Regions from separate parts of the Candidatus Pantoea soli genome, predicted to be linked through region 3. Evidence: predicted binding sites of a transcription regulator. Region 3 holds the regulator's gene; each other region holds the start of a gene.
The links. The regulator LexA, encoded in region 3, represses DNA repair genes until DNA is damaged. The targets are predictions, from matches to a motif close to TNCTGTATGTACATACAGNA.
Positions count from the first base shown of each region.

Region 1: a site for LexA is predicted at 3,317-3,336, ahead of umuD (translesion error-prone DNA polymerase V autoproteolytic subunit). Genes of this name have one in related genera too.
Region 2: a site for LexA is predicted at 2,015-2,034, ahead of D8B20_RS06165 (DNA translocase FtsK 4TM domain-containing protein). Genes of this name have one in related genera too.

Region 1 covers NZ_CP032704.1:242,245-248,118, reverse strand. Annotated here, with positions in the region: gene D8B20_RS21165 (JAB domain-containing protein) at 10-423, opposite strand; gene D8B20_RS21160 (plasmid SOS inhibition protein A) at 560-1,090, opposite strand; gene D8B20_RS21155 (conjugation system SOS inhibitor PsiB family protein) at 1,087-1,629, opposite strand; gene D8B20_RS21150 (single-stranded DNA-binding protein) at 1,776-2,315, opposite strand; gene umuD (translesion error-prone DNA polymerase V autoproteolytic subunit) at 3,425-3,871, shown strand; partial or broken gene D8B20_RS21140 (Y-family DNA polymerase) at 3,880-4,131, shown strand; gene D8B20_RS21135 (methyl-accepting chemotaxis protein) at 4,490-5,874, opposite strand, start outside.
Region 2 covers NZ_CP032702.1:1,324,193-1,330,066, reverse strand. Annotated here, with positions in the region: gene D8B20_RS06165 (DNA translocase FtsK 4TM domain-containing protein) at 1-1,953, opposite strand, end outside; gene lrp (leucine-responsive transcriptional regulator Lrp) at 2,073-2,567, opposite strand; gene trxB (thioredoxin-disulfide reductase) at 3,090-4,055, shown strand; gene cydD (heme ABC transporter permease/ATP-binding protein CydD) at 4,200-5,874, shown strand, end outside.
Region 3 covers NZ_CP032702.1:313,944-319,817, reverse strand. Annotated here, with positions in the region: gene D8B20_RS01420 (conjugal transfer protein TraF) at 1-178, opposite strand, end outside; gene zur (zinc uptake transcriptional repressor Zur) at 625-1,146, shown strand; gene D8B20_RS01410 (CsbD family protein) at 1,216-1,428, opposite strand; gene dinF (MATE family efflux transporter DinF) at 1,591-2,913, opposite strand; gene lexA (transcriptional repressor LexA) at 3,053-3,667, opposite strand; gene D8B20_RS01395 (diacylglycerol kinase) at 3,773-4,141, opposite strand; gene plsB (glycerol-3-phosphate 1-O-acyltransferase PlsB) at 4,269-5,874, shown strand, end outside.

The DNA of each region.
Region 1 (5,874 bases), on a different replicon from region 3:
ACAAAACCGCTAACGGTTTAAAAATCCCTGCCCGGCCAGGGACAACGTTTCATTGCCGGCAACGATAATGTGGTCAATCACCCTGACGGCGATAAGGCTGAGCGCTTTTTGAATGCGCAGGGTAATGGCAACATCCGCTTCTGAAGGTTGCGGCCTAAACGACGGATGGTTGTGACTCAAAATCACCGCCGATGCATTCAGCTGCAGCGCACGCCGGGCAATCTCGCGCGGATGCACGTCTACCGTGGCCACCGATCCCCTGAACATTTCGTCGCAGGCGAGAAGCCGGTGCTGATTATCCAGAAACGCTACCGCAAACACCTCGTATTCGTGGCGGGCAAGTTTTGCCCGGAAGTACGCTTTTGTATCGGCAGCGCTGGAAAAAGGCGCACCGACCGGATATCGATAATCGATGGCCAGCATGGCCTCAGCCAGAACCTGACTGTCGCTCGCCATCACGTATTCTCCCTTCTCATTCAGGGCGAAAAGCCGGCTGAAAAAGCGTACGCGATGGCTCGAGGGGTGCTGAGGCCCCTCTTCTGATCGCCGTTCAGAACACTCAACCCTTTTCTGAAACATCGCCTGCCTCCCGTTCAGTTCCCTGACTGACTTTTACAGCATTGATATCCGCCTGCGCACAACGGGCATGCAGTCTCCCGCTCGCTGCGACTTTATGTGACCGGGATGTGTTCGTCACGCAGGCACGCTGACACCAGCTCCAGGTCAAATCCAGCAGATCGCTGACGCCCACTCCGCGCTGGCGCCACCCGGCGTACCAGCGACGGTAAGTACCGGCAGTCTGGAACGCAAGCGCCAGTTCCGCCGCGCAGAGTAATGCTTCCTGCTCCTCTGCCCGTCGGCGCAGTGCCCTTGCAGAAGACGTGACAATGGTCGGCCGCGATGATGAAGCCCCGGCCGGGCGGGCAGCGTTAAACCGGAGGAGATGTCCGGGAAACACGCGATTAATATCCGGCCCGGCACACGCTGAGGCAAGTGCATCCTCGAAGTTCTGTAACGCGCTGCCGTGCGGTGCGCCCGAATCGACGTTGCATCGTGGTGTGATTTCGGAGAAAGCGCCCTTTGAGTTCATGCGCACCCGCCTCTTCTGCCCAGAACAGCCACAATTTCTGATGGTATGAAGCCGTCGGCTAACATGTTCTCTACGCGCGCCAGAAGCTCACCAATAGCCTGCGGCTCAAAGTGCTCTGTGTTCAGCACGTACAGGCCGGTGTGATCGGGATTAACCCAGATAAGCCCGTGCCAGAACGGTGACTCACTGCCCGGACTCAGGATATCGAGCGTGACGTGAGGATTTTTTTGGTGCGTCAGGCGCAGGTGTACCGGGAACACCCCGCCCCACTCGCCCCGACATTCGCAGTCGGCCCGCCAGGCATGGCTGACGGGCAGCGCGTGCAGCACGGCGCCACACAGCCGCCGGCGAAACGCCTCGCCCCGCGCGCGGTAGGCTTCGAAATCGTCAGAGCTGAATGTCTGCAGACGTTGCAGCGTCACGCTTTCATCGCGCGTCAGCTCGCTGCCGGAGCAGCAGCGGTAACCCGCGCGCCGGCGGCCGTAATACGCAGATGTCTTGTCGTGGCGTTTTTTTCCTTTAGACTGAGTCGCTGACATATTTGGGTCCTTCATATCTGATGTGTCATGCCCTGCGCGGAGTGTCCGCTCCGCCAGGGCAACCCCGGCCTTTCCGGCCGCCTTTCTGCTTTGTTTCCCGCTGTTTTCACCTCTGTCGCCGCCCCGCGTAAGCGAAGCCACGTCATTCAGAATGGGATATCGTCATCAAAATCTGCCGGCGGATAGTTGCCCTGCGGCGGTGCCAGGGGTTCCGGCTGCGACTGAGCCGTACCGCGCCCGCCCTTGCCACCGTTACCTGCCCCTGCAGGTGTCTGCTGAGGCTGACCGCTCTGCTGGCTGCTGAACGGCTGTCCGGTCTGTGCGCCTGTGTTGCCTCCTCGCCCGCCCAGCATCTGCATGGTGCCGCCGACATTGACCACGACCTCGGTGGTGTATTTGTCCTGTCCGTCCGTGCCCTGCCACTTGCGCGTGCGCAGCTGGCCCTCGATGTAGACCTGCGAACCTTTGCGCAGGTATTCCCCCGCCACCTCGGCAAGCTTTCCGAACAGCACCACGCGGTGCCATTCGGTTACCTCCCTGTTCTCACCGGTCTGCTTGTCGCGCCAGCTTTCCGACGTGGCCAGCGTAATGTTTGCGACCGCGCCGCCGTTTGGCATGTAGCGCACCTCGGGGTCCTGCCCCAGATTTCCGACCAGGATGACCTTGTTGACGCCCCGTGAAGCCATGTTCGTTCTCCTCATGCAGTTGGTTTAAAACCACCTCACCCGTTGAGTTTCGGGAGCCGCGGTGTTGACGTTTTGTGGAAATCGGCTGGTTTTTCCTCCGGTATTCACTTCACCCGTTTGAGATCCTTCGCCGCGAGGGCGTAAACCAGCGCGGGTGACGGCAGGCGTCCGGGGCGACGGGGAAATTTATTTCTGGTCTGACGCAGTGGCCGGAAAAAAATTTTCACGGCGTGAATTTCACCCTGGACGACCACGGTGCCTGTGCTTGTCTCAGCCCCGGCGAATGGACTTAAACCGGTGAAGCCTGGCGGAAAAGCACAGCACGATGCAGCGGCAACGGCGGCTTTGCGGCAGCGAAACGACGTTGCGCCTCAGAGCGGCGGCGGATTTTAGCCGGCGCGGTTCGCGCCAGCCCGCGGGCTGGCTGCAGGTCAGGCTGTGGCCCTGCCATTGTCTTTGCGCTGTGGTATGGCCGGATTACGGCCGTCAGGGGTTTGCGATACTGGCGCTGAGGCCGGTCACGAGTGGTAAAAACAGAGGGGGGTAGGATGAGATGGTTTTCAAAACATAGTCCTTATGCGAAAGCTCCCTGAAACGGACAGCAATCATACACGCCGGTCTCCGGTTAAAAAGCCTTCACCTGTTTTTTCAGAGGAGCGCCAGCTGCCTTGTGCATCGACTTCAGATCTGAGTCCATCTGCGGTTCAGCCTCACACGCATTTAACGGTACGGTGAAGCTAACAAGTGAAGTGCGTCAGCTCTGCACGGCTTTATCCACACTTTGTCTGAACACCCGGGGTATAAAGCTGTGGATAGTCTGCGGCAACCTTTTCTGCCCGTAGCTCACGACGATTGATTAAAAAACGCACTAAGCAGGTGGCACCACTATTGCACGCCCCTGTCCGGAAGGATTACTGAAATATTTTATTTTTCAGTGATATGTCAAATTAACTATCAGCCGCCGTTTCGTTGCTACTTGCCAGATAATTTCACCTCAATAATACTGTACGTATAACCAGTATAATTCAGAGGAGGATTTTTATGCGCACTTTATTTACAGCAATGACAGCAATTACCGGCAGGTCAGCCATTTTCCCGGGGACCGGATCATGAATCCGGGCAGTTTTGCCGGGGGCCTGACACTGCTCTGGCCCCCGCTTTTTACTCCCCGCGTCAGGGTACCCCTCTATGCAGAGCCCTGCGCCGCAGGGTTTCCCTCTCCGGCGGCAGATTACGTTGAGAAAGAGCTGGACCTGAATGAACTCTGCATCCGCCGGCGCGCCTCTACTTTCTTTGTCCGCGCCAGCGGCAACAGCATGCGCGATCTCGGGTTGTGCGATGGCGACGTCATGGTTGTCGATCGCGCCGAGAAGCCTTCCCACGGCGATATTGTTATAGCCGAAGTTAACGGAGAATTTACGGTCAAGCGCCTGCAGCTGCATCCCCGCCCCGCCCTGCTCCCGATGAACCCCGCCTACCCCGTGATTTATCCGGAGGAGCTGCAGCTGCTCGGCGTGGTGACGTGGTTTTTCAACAGCACGCGCGCGCGGAGGTGATTATGCCCATGTTCGGACTGGCCGACGTGAACGCATTTTATGCCAGCTGCGAGGCGCTGTTCCGCCCGGATCTGCGCGGTAAGCCGGTTGTGGTACTGAGCAACAACGACGGCTGCGTCATTGCGCGCAGCGCCAGCGCAAAAAAACTTGGCATAAAAATGGGCACGCCATGGTTTCAGATAAAGAACCAGCTCTATCCCGAAAAGGTATTTATCTTCAGTTCGAACTACGGGCTTTACCATATTATGTGGAATGCAATTTGTACAAATAATTAGCAAATTATTCTCGAAAGTTGATATCGGGACGAGACAATCAATCGGATAAGTGGCACGAAAGGCTGTTTAATGGCGGGGCGCTTATCGTTGGAGTTTCGCGTTTTTTCTGATGGGGAGTGTCGAAAGGTATGGAAATGTGCTCATGGATTAAATGAATGACAGACTGTGTTTTCCGTCCAGCATACATCTGGAAGTGGGAAGACCACTTTGAGCGCGCCCGTCAGGCGCTCTGAAGAGAACCTGGAATTTCATCATTGCACTATAGTCCTCGTGACCGGAGCAAGCCCTTCATTTTGTAGTTGAAGGGCTTGTAAGTGGAGAGTCAGTTCAGTTGATTCTTACGTCAGACCCGAAACGTCTCGACCATGCCACGAAGGGAGTGCGCCTGTTCAGAAAGCGATCGGGAGGCCGATGACGACTCCTCGACGAGAGCAGCGTTATTCTGCGTGACACCGTCCATCTGACTGACCGCAATGCTGACCTGCGAGATACCCTGCATCTGCTCAGAGGATGCCAGCGAAATAATGTCCATTAATTCCGCCAGTTCCCCGACCATACCCACAATATTGAGTATGCTCTGTCCGGTACCTGATGCCACGCTCACACCACTTTCAACCTGTTCTACAGCCTGCTCAATAAGCGACTTTATTTCTTTTGCTGCAGTTGCACTTCGCTGTGCAAGTGTACGAACCTCACCGGCAACAACAGCAAATCCTCTGCCATCCTCGCCTGCCCGGGCGGCTTCAACAGCTGCATTCAGTGCAAGAATGTTGGTCTGAAAGGCAATGCCCTCGATGACACCGGTAATGTCGCGGATCTTTTTAGCACTCAGGGATATGTCATTCATGGTTTCTGACATGCGGCGGACATCTGTCTCTCCTGATCGCGCGAGCACCGCCGTTTCTCGCGCTGAAGCTGCCGTCTGCTGTGCGCCGGCCGTATTACTTTTCACTGTTGCCGTGAGTTGTTCCATGCTGGCGGCCGTTTCCTGCAATGCAGCCGCCTGTTGCTCAGTGCGTGATGAAAGCTCTGTATTTCCCTGAGCGATCTCGTCTGCCGCCAGCGCCACACCGGATGCGGTTTCTTTGATCTTTGATACCAAACCGCGCAGCTGACTCTGCATGCGGGCGAGCGATGCCAGCAGACTTGTTTTATCATTGCGGCGAAGTGGCACCGGTGATGTCAGGTCACCTGCTGCAATGGCGGCCGCCAGTACCTGTGCCTGCTGAGGTTCACCACCCAGCTGCCGCATCAGCACGCGGACGATAATGACACCCGTAAAAATGGAAACGATAACCGAGATTACGGCCAGAATGATCAGCGTAAGAGAGGCCCGGCTCACGTTACGACTGTTATCACGAACGGCGTCCTGGCTGCTGTGCATCTGGATATTCGTCATTTCATTCAGATTATCCAGAAGAGTACGTTGCACCGGCCTGACCGTATTCATCAGATACGCTGTGGCTTCCTGTGGACGGTTCTGCAGTCCGAACTGACCGGCCTGTTCCAGACCTGACAGAACGGCGGCTTCATTTTCACGGACTATGGTGAAGGCAGCGCGTCCTGCGGATGAGGCGTCATCTGCCAGCATGGACTCCAGTGCTTCCCGGCTGCGTATATATAAGGTTTTCTGTGCCTCAAGGCGCTCCCACTCGGGCTGCATGGCTTTCGGATCGGACAGCAGGGCCAGATTTCGGGCCGCAATGGCCATGTCGCGTAATGCGCCCC
Region 2 (5,874 bases), 1.0 Mb from region 3:
TTGCCACTGTGCGGCGTCGTTCTGCGGTGCCGCAGGCTGTTGCCACTGTGCGGCGTCGTTCTGCGGTGCCGCAGGCTGTTGCCACTGTGCGGCGTCGTTCTGCGGTGCAACAGGCTGTTGCCACTGTGCGGCGTCGTTCTGCGGTGCAGCAGACTGCTGCCCCTGCGCCGGCGTCTCCGTTTCCGGGGTGGCGGCGATAGTAAACAGCGGCTCACTCGGCGTATCGTCAACCAGATCTTTCATCGGCGAAAAATCAAACGCGGCAGAAGTATCGAGGCTGAATGCCGGCGCTGGCTCAGCCGGCGCTGCGCTGTAGCGCTGCTGCTGCTGGGCGGCGAACTGGCTGGCCAGCTGCGCCTGCTGCAGGGCGTCTTCGTCCTCTTCTTCCGGCTGTGCCTGCCAGCTCTCGCCATAGCGCTGCTGCTGCTGCGACTGGAACGCTTCACGCAGCTGGGCTTCCTGCAACGCAGCGGCATCGTCTTCATGGATCGCCGGATGCAGGGTAGCGCTCACCTCAGGCTGCTGCTGTTCCGCCTGCTCACGCGCTTTCTCTTCCGCCATGCGCTGAGACGGCAGTTTGATGCCATACGACGCCAGCTCGCGGCGGGTAGGCAGTTTGACTTTATTCGGACGCGGCAGCTCCGGGCCAATGCCCTGCTTCACCTGCGGGTTGTAGTCACGCTCGGGCACAATATCAAACGCCGGCATAGCGCCTGTCGCACGGCTGGCTGCCTGCGCAGCGCCTGCAGTGACCGCAGCCGTTGCTGCGCTGTTCAGTGGCGCAGCGAACTGATCGGCCTGCTGCCAGTTACCCATCCGCGGGCCATCCTCTTCGTCCACCGGGGAGAACGCAGTGGCGGCTGGCGTGGCTGGCGCGTCAGGCATATCAAAACGGTAAAGCGGTGGTTGAGCGGCCTCTGCCTGCGGGGCAGCGGGCGCGCTGTCCCACGATGTGGCGGCCGGAGCTGGACGTGCCGGCATAGCCGGTTGCGCTACCGGCGCAGACGCTGGCGATGCCACTGGATGGGCTGAAGTCACGGGCTGCGTGGCCGCTGCAGCTGTCTGAGCCGCGGTCGGCGCGCTGCCCTCTGCGGTGTGCGACACGGCCGGTGACGCCTGCGCGGCTTCGGCGGTGACCGCCAGCGCCGCTGCCGTGGCCGCACTGGCTTTCGCCAGCAGCGGATCGTTTTCCGGCGTAAGCGCAGCCGGTTCGGCCACTTTACGCGGCTTCGCCAGCAGCACATCGTCATCATCCGCAGATGCCGCCCGCATTACCGGTGCCGCGTCGGCTTCGGTGTCATCTTCCCACTCTTCTTCCTGCCAGGGTTCATCATGGCGCGAGCGGTTGCTGGCAAACGTCAGCACACCCATGACCACGCTGCCGATCTTTTCCGCAATCGCCAGCCACGACCAGCCGGTGTAAAGCGTGATACCTGCCGCCCAGACGCACAGCAGCGTCAGCGTGCCGCCGGCTCCGCTGAACCAGGGTGCCATCGCATTACTGACCAGGCTGCCAATCACGCCACCGGAAGCAAAGTACCAGATATCATCCACATTAAGCGCCGCCAGTCCGCAGGTGGTGACCACCAGCGCCAGCACGCCAATCAGTCGCAGGCCCACGGCAAAGTAGTCGATGTAATCCTGTCGATCGCGCTGGCGGAAGGTAATCCAGCACAGGCCAATAATGACCGGTGGGATCGCGTACGCCATGACGCCAAATACAAACAGCAGCGTATCGGCCAGCCATGCGCCCACGCTGCCACCGAGGTTATGGATAGGTTCATGCCAGGCGGTCTGCGACCAGCTGGGATCGGAAGGGTTAAAACTAACCAGTGACACCATCAGATAGATGGCAAACAAGGCCACAAGGATGAGCAATGCTTCCAGCAGCCGACGTCCGCTGCTCAGCGGTTGTAATGAAACGTCTTTGTCTTCTGTGTATTCCTGGCTCAAGAGAACTCTCCAGGTGCCTGTAAATTAAGAAGGCAACAGCGCCGGAGAAGCCCGACGCTGGTCCTGTATGAATTCACAGGAGTGTACCGAAATCCTGCAAGATTTGCACCTGCCGTGCGTTAACGGGTTTTGATCACCAGACGATTACTCTGTTTGACCTCTTCCATCACGACATAAGTACGGGTGTCGTTTACGCCTGGCAGGCGCAGCAAGGTTTCACCCAGCAGTTTACGGTAAGCAGACATATCCGGTACGCGGGTTTTCAGCAGGTAGTCAAAGTCACCGGAAACGAGGTGACACTCTTGAGTTTCCTCAAGTTTTTGCACAGCGGCGTTAAATTGCTCAAACACATCTGGCGCGCCACGATTCAGAGTAATCTCAACAAAAACCAACAGTGAAGCATCGAGATAATGCGGGTTAAGCTGTGCGGTGTAGCCCAGGATGAATCCCTGGCGCTCCAGGCGGCGCACGCGCTCCAGACAAGGCGTGGGTGAAAGTCCAACCCGTTTGGAAAGCTCTACGTTAGAAATACGTCCATCTTTCTGCAGTTCATTCAGAATGTTTCTGTCGATACGGTCCAGATCTTTTCCGGGGCGCTTTTTATTGTCTACCATTATTATTGTCTCTCTTAATTCCTTCCCTTTACCTGCCACACCCTGAAAACGCTCATTGTTCAGGGCCTTACTGAAGTGAAGTCTGTAAGCCTGTGCAGTGAATGCCACCATCCGTATGACGCATGTTGTCTGTCCACATCATGCGTCATGACCAATGTCAGGCTGAGTTTATTTGGCGAAAACGCGCAAAACAGGAACGAAATACTGTTTTGAACCGCTAAATTCCCTCTGCTTCTGACAATGTTTTCGCAAAAGCGCAGGCGATTGTCAAAGTAAAACATCCAAATTCAGTACAAGATGCCAGACAGAGTGCTGGGTTGCTGTTTTTAAATGAGATTTTTTATACTGCTGCACCACAAATCACCGGTGAATGCCCCGTTTTAGCGCAGCCGGCGTGCAAAAATGGCGTTCATCGTCTACGCCGCTTGCAGTGATTGTTAACAAAATTGCTGAAACCTTTTTTTGCCGCGGCAATTTCCCTACAATCAAACACCATGTTGTCAGACACACACTGAGGAACGCATGAGTACGGCCAAACACAGTAAGCTGCTCATTCTGGGCTCCGGCCCTGCCGGTTATACCGCGGCGGTTTATGCTGCGCGCGCGAATCTGAATCCCGTCATGATTACCGGACTGGAAAAAGGGGGTCAGCTCACCACGACGACAGAAGTCGAGAACTGGCCGGGCGATCCGCACGATCTGACCGGACCTTCGCTGATGGAGCGTATGCACGCCCATGCCGAGAAATTCAACACCGAGATCATTTTCGATCACATTCACACGGTTGATCTGCAGAACCGCCCTTTCCGCCTGACCGGTGACAGCGGCGAATACACAGCGGATGCGTTAATCATCGCAACCGGTGCGTCTGCGCGCTATCTGGGCCTGCCGTCGGAAGAAGCGTTTAAAGGTAAAGGGGTTTCCGCCTGCGCAACCTGTGATGGTTTCTTCTACCGTAATCAGAAAGTGGCGGTTATTGGTGGTGGTAACACCGCGGTTGAGGAAGCGCTTTACCTGGCCAACATCGCCTCGGAAGTGCACCTGATTCACCGTCGTGACAGCTTCCGCGCCGAGAAAATCCTGATTGACCGGCTGATGGATAAAGTGCGCAACGGCAATATCGTGCTGCACACGGACCGTACGCTGGAAGAGGTGGTAGGCGATCAGATGGGCGTAACCGGCCTGAAGCTGCTCTCTACCAAAGGTGAAGCGCCTGAATCGCTTGAGGTGGCAGGACTGTTTGTCGCCATTGGCCATAGCCCGAACACGGCGATTTTCGACGGTCAGCTGGCGCTGGAAAATGGCTACATCAAAGTGCAGTCCGGTCTGCATGGCAATGCCACCCAGACCAGCGTGCCGGGCGTGTTCGCCGCTGGCGACGTGATGGACCATATTTACCGCCAGGCCATTACCTCTGCCGGCACCGGCTGTATGGCCGCGCTGGATGCAGAGCGCTATCTTGACGGCCTGGTTAAAAACGATAAGTAAGTTGTTAATAACCTGATCATAATTGCACGAAGGCGACCCGTTCTGGTCGCCTTTTTTATCGCCTGCATGTTACAGTTCTGCCACCCGCACCGCCGGGATTTTCTCCGGATTCGTTTCTCTTCACAGTGATCAAAATGGTTGCGCATGAACAAGTCACGGCAACAAGAACTGCTGCGCTGGCTGCGCCAGCAACGTCATCACGGTGCCCGCGCGTTACGGGCCGCTTCGCTGTATGGTTTTCTGGCCGCGCTGGTGCTTATCGCGCAGGCCTGGCTGCTGGCATCGCTGTTGCAGAATCTGATTGTGGCACAGCAGCCCCGCACCGGACTGGTCACGGATTTCCTGCTGCTGTTGCTCTGTTTTGTGCTGCGTGCGGTTTTGCACTACGCCCGTGAAATGGCCGGCCAGCGCGCCGGGGTGGCTATTCGCCGTGCGCTGCGCCAGCAGGTTCTGGACCGCCTTGAACAGCTTGGCCCGGCATGGATCCAGGGCAAACCTGCCGGCAGCTGGGCAACGCTCCTGCTGGAGCAAATTGAAGAGATGCAGGATTACTATGCGCGCTATCTGCCCCAGATGTCGCTGGCGGTGTTTGTGCCCTGCGCCATTTTGCTGGCTATCTTCCCGGTTAACTGGGCCGCCGGATTGATTCTGCTGCTGACCGCCCCGCTGATTCCGCTGTTTATGGCGCTGGTTGGCATGGGCGCCGCTGACGCTAACCGCCGTAATTTTCTGGCGCTGGCGCGTCTGAGCGGGGATTTTTACGATCGGCTGCGCGGGCGCGAAACTCTGCGCCTGTTTCACCGCGCCGCTGCCGAAGAGCAGGCGATTGCTGCCAGCACCCGCGACTTCCGCCAGCGCACCATGGAAGTGTTGCGTCTGGCCTTTCTCTCCTCGGCGGTGCTGGAATTTTTCGCCTCGCTGGCGATTGCCGTGGTCGCGGTCTATTTTGGCTTCTCCTACCTCGGTGAATTTCATTTTGGCGCTTATGGCACTGGCGTCACGCTGTTTGCGGGTTTTCTCGCGCTGATACTGTCGCCGGAGTTTTTTCAACCGCTGCGCGATCTGGGCACGTTCTATCATGCCAAAGCGCAGGCGACCGGCGGCGCAGACGCCTTAGAGACCTTTTTGCGTGAAAGCCCGCAGCCGCAGACGGTTGCCGCGGGCACGCTTTCGCTCAGCGCACCCCTTACGATTTGCGCGCAGGATATGCAGGTCATGACGGCCAGCGGCACTGCCCTCTCCCGCCCGCTGAATTTTACGCTCCGGCCCGGCCAGCGCGTGGCGCTGGTGGGTGAAAGCGGCGCGGGAAAAACGGCGCTGATCAACGTGCTACTGGGATTCCTGCCTTATCAGGGCTCACTGCTGATCAACGGGCAGGAGCTACGCACCCTTCCCCGGGAAAGCTGGCAGCAGCAGGTCGCATGGGTCGGACAAAATCCGCAGCTGCCGGCGTTGACGTTGCGGGAAAACGTGTTGCTGCATCAGCAGGTTCCAGAACCGGCGCTGCTGTCTGCGCTGCAGCGCGCCGGTGTCGATGCCTTTCTGCCGCGCCTGCCTGACGGGCTGGATACCGTGCTCGGAGAGGGCGGCATCGGCCTGTCAGTTGGCCAGGCGCAGCGCGTTGCCGTGGCGCGTGCCCTGCTGAAACCGGCGCAGCTGCTGCTGCTGGATGAGCCAGGCGCCGGACTGGACAGTCAGAGCGAACGTCACGTCATGGCGGCGCTGCAGCAGGCCTCAACCTGCCAGACCACGCTGATGATTACCCATCAGCTGGACGAGCTGGCGCAGTGGGACGAGGTGTGGGTCATGCAGGCGGGTC
Region 3 (5,874 bases):
GTGCCGGGTTCGCCAGCACCGCTGAACTCCAGGTTGACGAGGCAACCCCGGTACCGCCCATTGCATCGTTGCGGGCGTCATACCAGGTGCCGGCAGCCAGCACGGAAGAGGAAACAAATACTGCATTAAAACCAACGAGATAAGCTAACTTTTTGCGCCTGAATAAAGTCTTCACCATGAGCCTGCCATCACCTTTTGCATGTCGTGGAGCATCACGACTACGGAATAATTAATTAGCCCTATTCTGAATGCTGGCTAACGTTTTATTGCTGTGAATTGAAAGGAAATAGCACTGCTATTCGCAGAATTGGTCATACCTGAACCATTCTGCTGTTGTTTTACGCAGTAAAATGATCGTTAGGTAAACTGGTGCCAGAAATTACTTTAGGTGTTTTGAACCATAACCACTAACTGCGTGAGTTGTAAAGCAAAATGCTTAACATCCCTTTCAGAAAATTCACATACTCCAAAGGCGACCGGCCTGTAACGAGACTTAAGCATTAGAAAAAATGATTAATCTGCTGAAATTTCAGGCGCTTTCCTGTCAGGGAAGAGAAAATGCTTTCCCGGCACGGCAATCGCGAGTGTGATAAAATAACATCACCCGTTTCCAGGAGAATGCTTATGACCACTCTCACGCCCGAACAACTTCTCACTGAGGCAGAATCACTTTGCCTGGCGCGCGGCGTGCGTCTCACACCGCAACGTGCAGAAGTGCTGCGACTCATGGCCGGACAAAAGGGAGCAGTCAGCGCTTACGATCTGCTGGATCAGCTGCGCCTCAGTGAGCCGCAGGCAAAGCCGCCGACCATTTACCGTGCACTGGATTTTCTGCTGGAGCAGGGATTTATCCACCGGGTTGAATCCAATAACAGCTACGTGGTGTGCCACCATCTCGATGAGCCGGCACATACGTCGGTCATGCTGGTGTGCGACCGCTGTGCTGCGGTTAACGAAAAGCATGCGCACGGCGTGGAAAACATCATTGAGGGACTGGCAAAACAGACCGGCTTTACCCTGCGACACAGTGTGATTGAAGCGCATGGTTTATGCGGTGATTGTGCGGAAGTGGCAGCCTGTACGCAACAGGAGAACTGTCATCATGACCATGCTGCAGAAAGCGGGAAAAAAACGCGAAAAGGGTAACCGGCACATCCCTGTGCCAGGCTGATCGGCCGATCAGCGGGCAGGCGCCTCATCCATAAAGTGGCAGACCTACCAGCGGTAGTCTTTGTTGTGACTTTCCCAGTCGCTGACTTCGCGCTCGGCTTCGTCTTTGGCGTAGCCGTAACGCTCCTGGATTTTACCAACAAGCTGATCGCGTTTGCCTTCAATCACGGTGAGGTCATCATCCGTTAGCTTGCCCCATTTTTCTTTGAACTTGCCTTTGAACTGTTTCCAGTTACCGCTCGCTTCGTCTTTGTTCATCATAATCCTCCACGTCTTCCTGAGTGAAATGCGATGATCACCTGTAATTCAGGGAAAACATCGACACAACGCGCTACTTATTTGCGTCGTTTAAGATAATTATAGTAGCCGCTTCGGATTTTGCAGACGTTACAGATTAATCTGAACCCGCGCTGCGCTTATTCAGACGGTGAACCAGCTGTCATGCTGCCAGTGGCGCCGCCACATTAGCCAGAGCGTCAGACCACGTAGTGCCAGAAACACCGCCAGCGCCAGCCACAAGCCATGATTGCCCAGCCAGGGCACCGTCAGCAGCGTCACACCATATCCGGACGCCGCGATCATCATGCTGTTACGCATTTCCCGCCCGCGTGTTGCGCCGATAAACATGCCGTCCAGCAGATAACACCATACGCCTGTCAGCGGCAGAATGACCTGCCACAGCAGATAGCGATCGGCCATTTCGCGCAGCGAGGTAAGGGAGGTCAGCAGGGCCACAATCTGCGCGCCGCTGCAGGCATAAATAGCGGCAAACAGCAGAGCGACGATGCCCGCCTGACGACAGGCGGCCTGCCAGACAGCCAGTAAACGCTCACGATCGCGCGCACCGGTGGCCTCACCCGAGCAGGCTTCCACGGCGTAAGCGAAACCGTCAAGCGCATAGGCGGTAAACGTCAGAAACATCAGTAAGACGGCGTTAACCGCCACCACTTCTGGCCCGATACGCGCGCCCAGCATGGTGAGCGAAGCAAAGCAGATCTGCAGCATTAGCGAGCGCAGCATAATGTCACGGTTAAGCCGGAACAACCGGCCGGCATCGCCGCGCCAGCTGCGTTTCAGCAGGCTAAAGGTGATCCCGCGCAGGGCCAGCACGCGGACGACCATCCAGAGACCCACTGCCAGCGTGACATACTCCGCCAGCGCCGTGGCGGCGGCGGTGCCAGCTACGCCCCAGTGCAGGTGCAGCACCAGCAGCAGATCGAGCAGGATGTTCACCAGATTGCCGACAATCAGCAGCACCACCGGCGCACGCGCATACTGCACGCCCAGCAGCCAGCCCAGGATCACCATATTTGCCAGCGTGGCGGGAGCGCTCAGCCAGCGAATATGCATAAAGATTTGTGCCTGCTGCTGCACTTCCGCGCTGCCGCCCATCAGCAGGGTTGCCAGCCTACTGGCCGGCAGGCGCAGCAGCATCAGCACCATCCCGGCAAGCAGTGCAATCAGCAGCGGCTGCACCAGCGACCGGGCCAGCGCAGATTTATCGCCGGCGCCCAGCGCCTGAGCGGTAAGCCCGGTGGTGCTCATGCGCAGGAACAGCAGCAGCATAAAAATAAAACTGGTCGCGGTGGTGCCGGTGGCGACGCCACCCAGATAAACCGGACTGTCGAGATGGCCGATAACGGCAGTGTCTGCCACACCCAGCAGCGGGACGGTGATATTCGACAGGATCATCGGCAGCGCCAGCCGCCACAGTGCTTTATCGGAGGAGGAAAACAGCCGCATCAGCGCATTCCCTTGTTGACGATCGTCAGCCTGCTGATAGCGCATAAGGCTGCACAGAGGGGTTCAGGAGGCGTAAAAAGGCAGACTGCGGGCAGCACACGCGTGCTGCCACAGCGGGGGGATTACTGCAACGTGACGATCAGAGCCACTCACCGTTACGCACAATACCTACGGCAAGGCCTTCGACCGTCAGCGACTGTTCACGGGTATCCACGACGATGGGCTGGAAATCGCTGTTCTCCGGCAGCAGCTGCACAATGGAGCCCTGCTTCTTCCAGCGTTTTACGGTGACTTCGTCGTCAATGCGCGCCACGACAACCTGGCCGTTACGCACTTCCTGGGTTTTATGCACAGCGAGCAGATCGCCATCCATAATACCGATATCTTTCATCGACATGCCGCTGACGCGTAGCAGGAAATCCGCCGAAGGTTTGAACAGGTTTGCATCCACCTGATAGTGCGTTTCGATGTGCTCCTGCGCCAGCAGAGGCTCACCGGCAGCGACGCGACCGATCAGCGGCAGGCCTTCGCTGACCTCTTCTTCCATCAGCAGGCGAATGCCGCGTGACGCACCAGAGACAATTTCAATGACGCCTTTACGCGCCAGGGCTTTAAGGTGCTCTTCGGCAGCATTCGGCGAGCGGAAGCCGAGTTGCGAAGCAATTTCAGCACGCGTTGGCGGCATGCCCGTCTGATTAATATGGTCGCGAATCAGATCATAGACCTGTTGCTGCCTGCTGGTTAACGCTTTCATCCCGCCCCCTGGTTGTTTATACAGTCGCTGTGAGTATATACAGGTATTGGCGAAATGAAAACCGAAACCGGGGGAAAAATCAGCGGTTTGATGAATCCGGAATGTTTATCGCAAATGCGACCAGAGCAGCGTGATCCAGACAAACAGCGCCAGTAGAATGGCCAGCAGAACCGCCGCAGAGCCCATATCTTTCGCACGGCCTGCCAGCGGATGCCGCTCCTGGCCGATACGGTCCACTACGGCTTCAATGGCGCTGTTAAGGATTTCTACAATCATCACCAGTACGACAGAACCAATCAGCAGCACGCGCGTTATCGCTTCCACGTCCAGCCAGCAGGCGATGACAATGGCAACCAGCACAGCGATAGCCTCCTGGCGAAACGCAGCTTCATGCTGCCAGGCTGCACGCAGCCCCTGCCACGAGTAACCGGCTGCTTTTACAATTCTCTGAATACCGGTGACGTTATTTGCCATGTATGTGGAACCCTTAAGTGGTTTTGACGTCAATGTCTGGGCAGCGCGAAATGGTCAGGCCACAGATCTTCGCTGCACTTTCTGGTATGCTTGCCGCGCTTTGCTAACAAGAGGCTTCAAGTTGTCTATGTCAGGTTGGCGTAAACTCTATTACAAATTGTTGAATTTACCACTCTCTATTTTGGTAAAAAGTAAGGTCATTCCGACCGATCCGATTTCAGAACACGGCATCGATCCGACCCGCCCGGTGATGTATGTTTTGCCTTATGATTCAAAGGCAGATCTGCTGACGCTGCGCGCTCAATGTCTGAAACTCGATCTGCCCGATCCGCTGGCGCCGCTGGAGATCGATGGTGCGCTGCTGCCGCGTCATGTGTTTATTCACGACGGTCCGCGCGTATTCCCCTATTTTGTCGCCAATCCGGAGTCGGTAAAGCTGTTCCACGACTATCTGGATTTGCATCGCAGTAACCCCGGGCTGGATGTGCAGATGCTGCCGGTGGCCGTGATGTTCGGCCGTGCGCCAGGGCGTGAGGTGCAGGGCGAAGAGACGCCTCATCTGCGCATTCTGAATGGGGTACAGAAGTTCTTCGCCATTTTATGGCACGGCCGCGACAGCTTTGTGCGCTTCTCGCCAACCGTTTCCCTGCGCCAGATGGCGACCGAACACGGTACGGATAAGTCGATTGCGCAGAAACTGGCACGCGTGGCGCGTATTCATTTTGCCCGTCAGCGGCTGGCGGCGGTGGGCCCGCGTCTGCCGGCGCGTCAGGATCTATTCAATAAGCTGCTGCAGTCCAAAGCGATTGAAAAAGCGGTAGAAGATGAAGCGCGCAGCAAGAAGATTTCGCATGAGAAAGCGCAGCAGAACGCCGTTGAAATGATGGAAGAAGTGGCAGCGGACTTCTCCTATGAAGCGATTCGCGTAACGGATCGGGTCATGGGCTGGCTGTGGAGCCGACTTTATCAGGGCATCAACGTCAACGGTGGCGAGCGCGTGCGCCAGCTGGCGCAGGACGGCCATGAAATCGTCTATGTGCCCTGTCACCGCAGCCACATGGACTACCTGCTGCTCTCCTATGTGCTGTATCACCAGGGACTGGTGCCGCCGCACATTGCCGCCGGGATTAACCTGAACTTCTGGCCCGCCGGCCCGATTTTCCGCCGCCTTGGCGCGTTCTTTATTCGCCGCACCTTCAAAGGCAACAAACTCTATTCTACGGTATTCCGCGAATACCTGGGCGAGCTGTTCAGCCGCGGTTATTCGGTGGAGTATTTTGTCGAAGGGGGCCGTTCACGCACCGGGCGTCTGCTCGATCCGAAAACCGGCACCCTGTCGATGACGCTGCAGGCGCTGCTGCGCGGCGGCAGCCGCCCTATCACTTTCGTCCCTATCTATATTGGCTATGAGCATGTGATGGAAGTGGGCACCTATGCCAAAGAGCTGCGCGGTGCGGCCAAAGAAAAAGAAGGGTTCATGCAGATGGTGCGCGGGCTGCGCAAGCTGCGCAACCTCGGTCAGGGCTATGTTAACTTCGGCGAACCCCTGCCGCTGGTGAACTACCTGAACAAGCACGTTCCGGAATGGCGTGACGCCATCGATCCCATTGACCCGCAGCGTCCGGCGTGGATGACACCTGTCGTAAATGACATTGCCGGCCGTCTGATGGTGCGCATCAATGAAGCGGGAGCGGCAAACGCCATGAACCTGTGCGTGACCGCGCTGCTGGCGT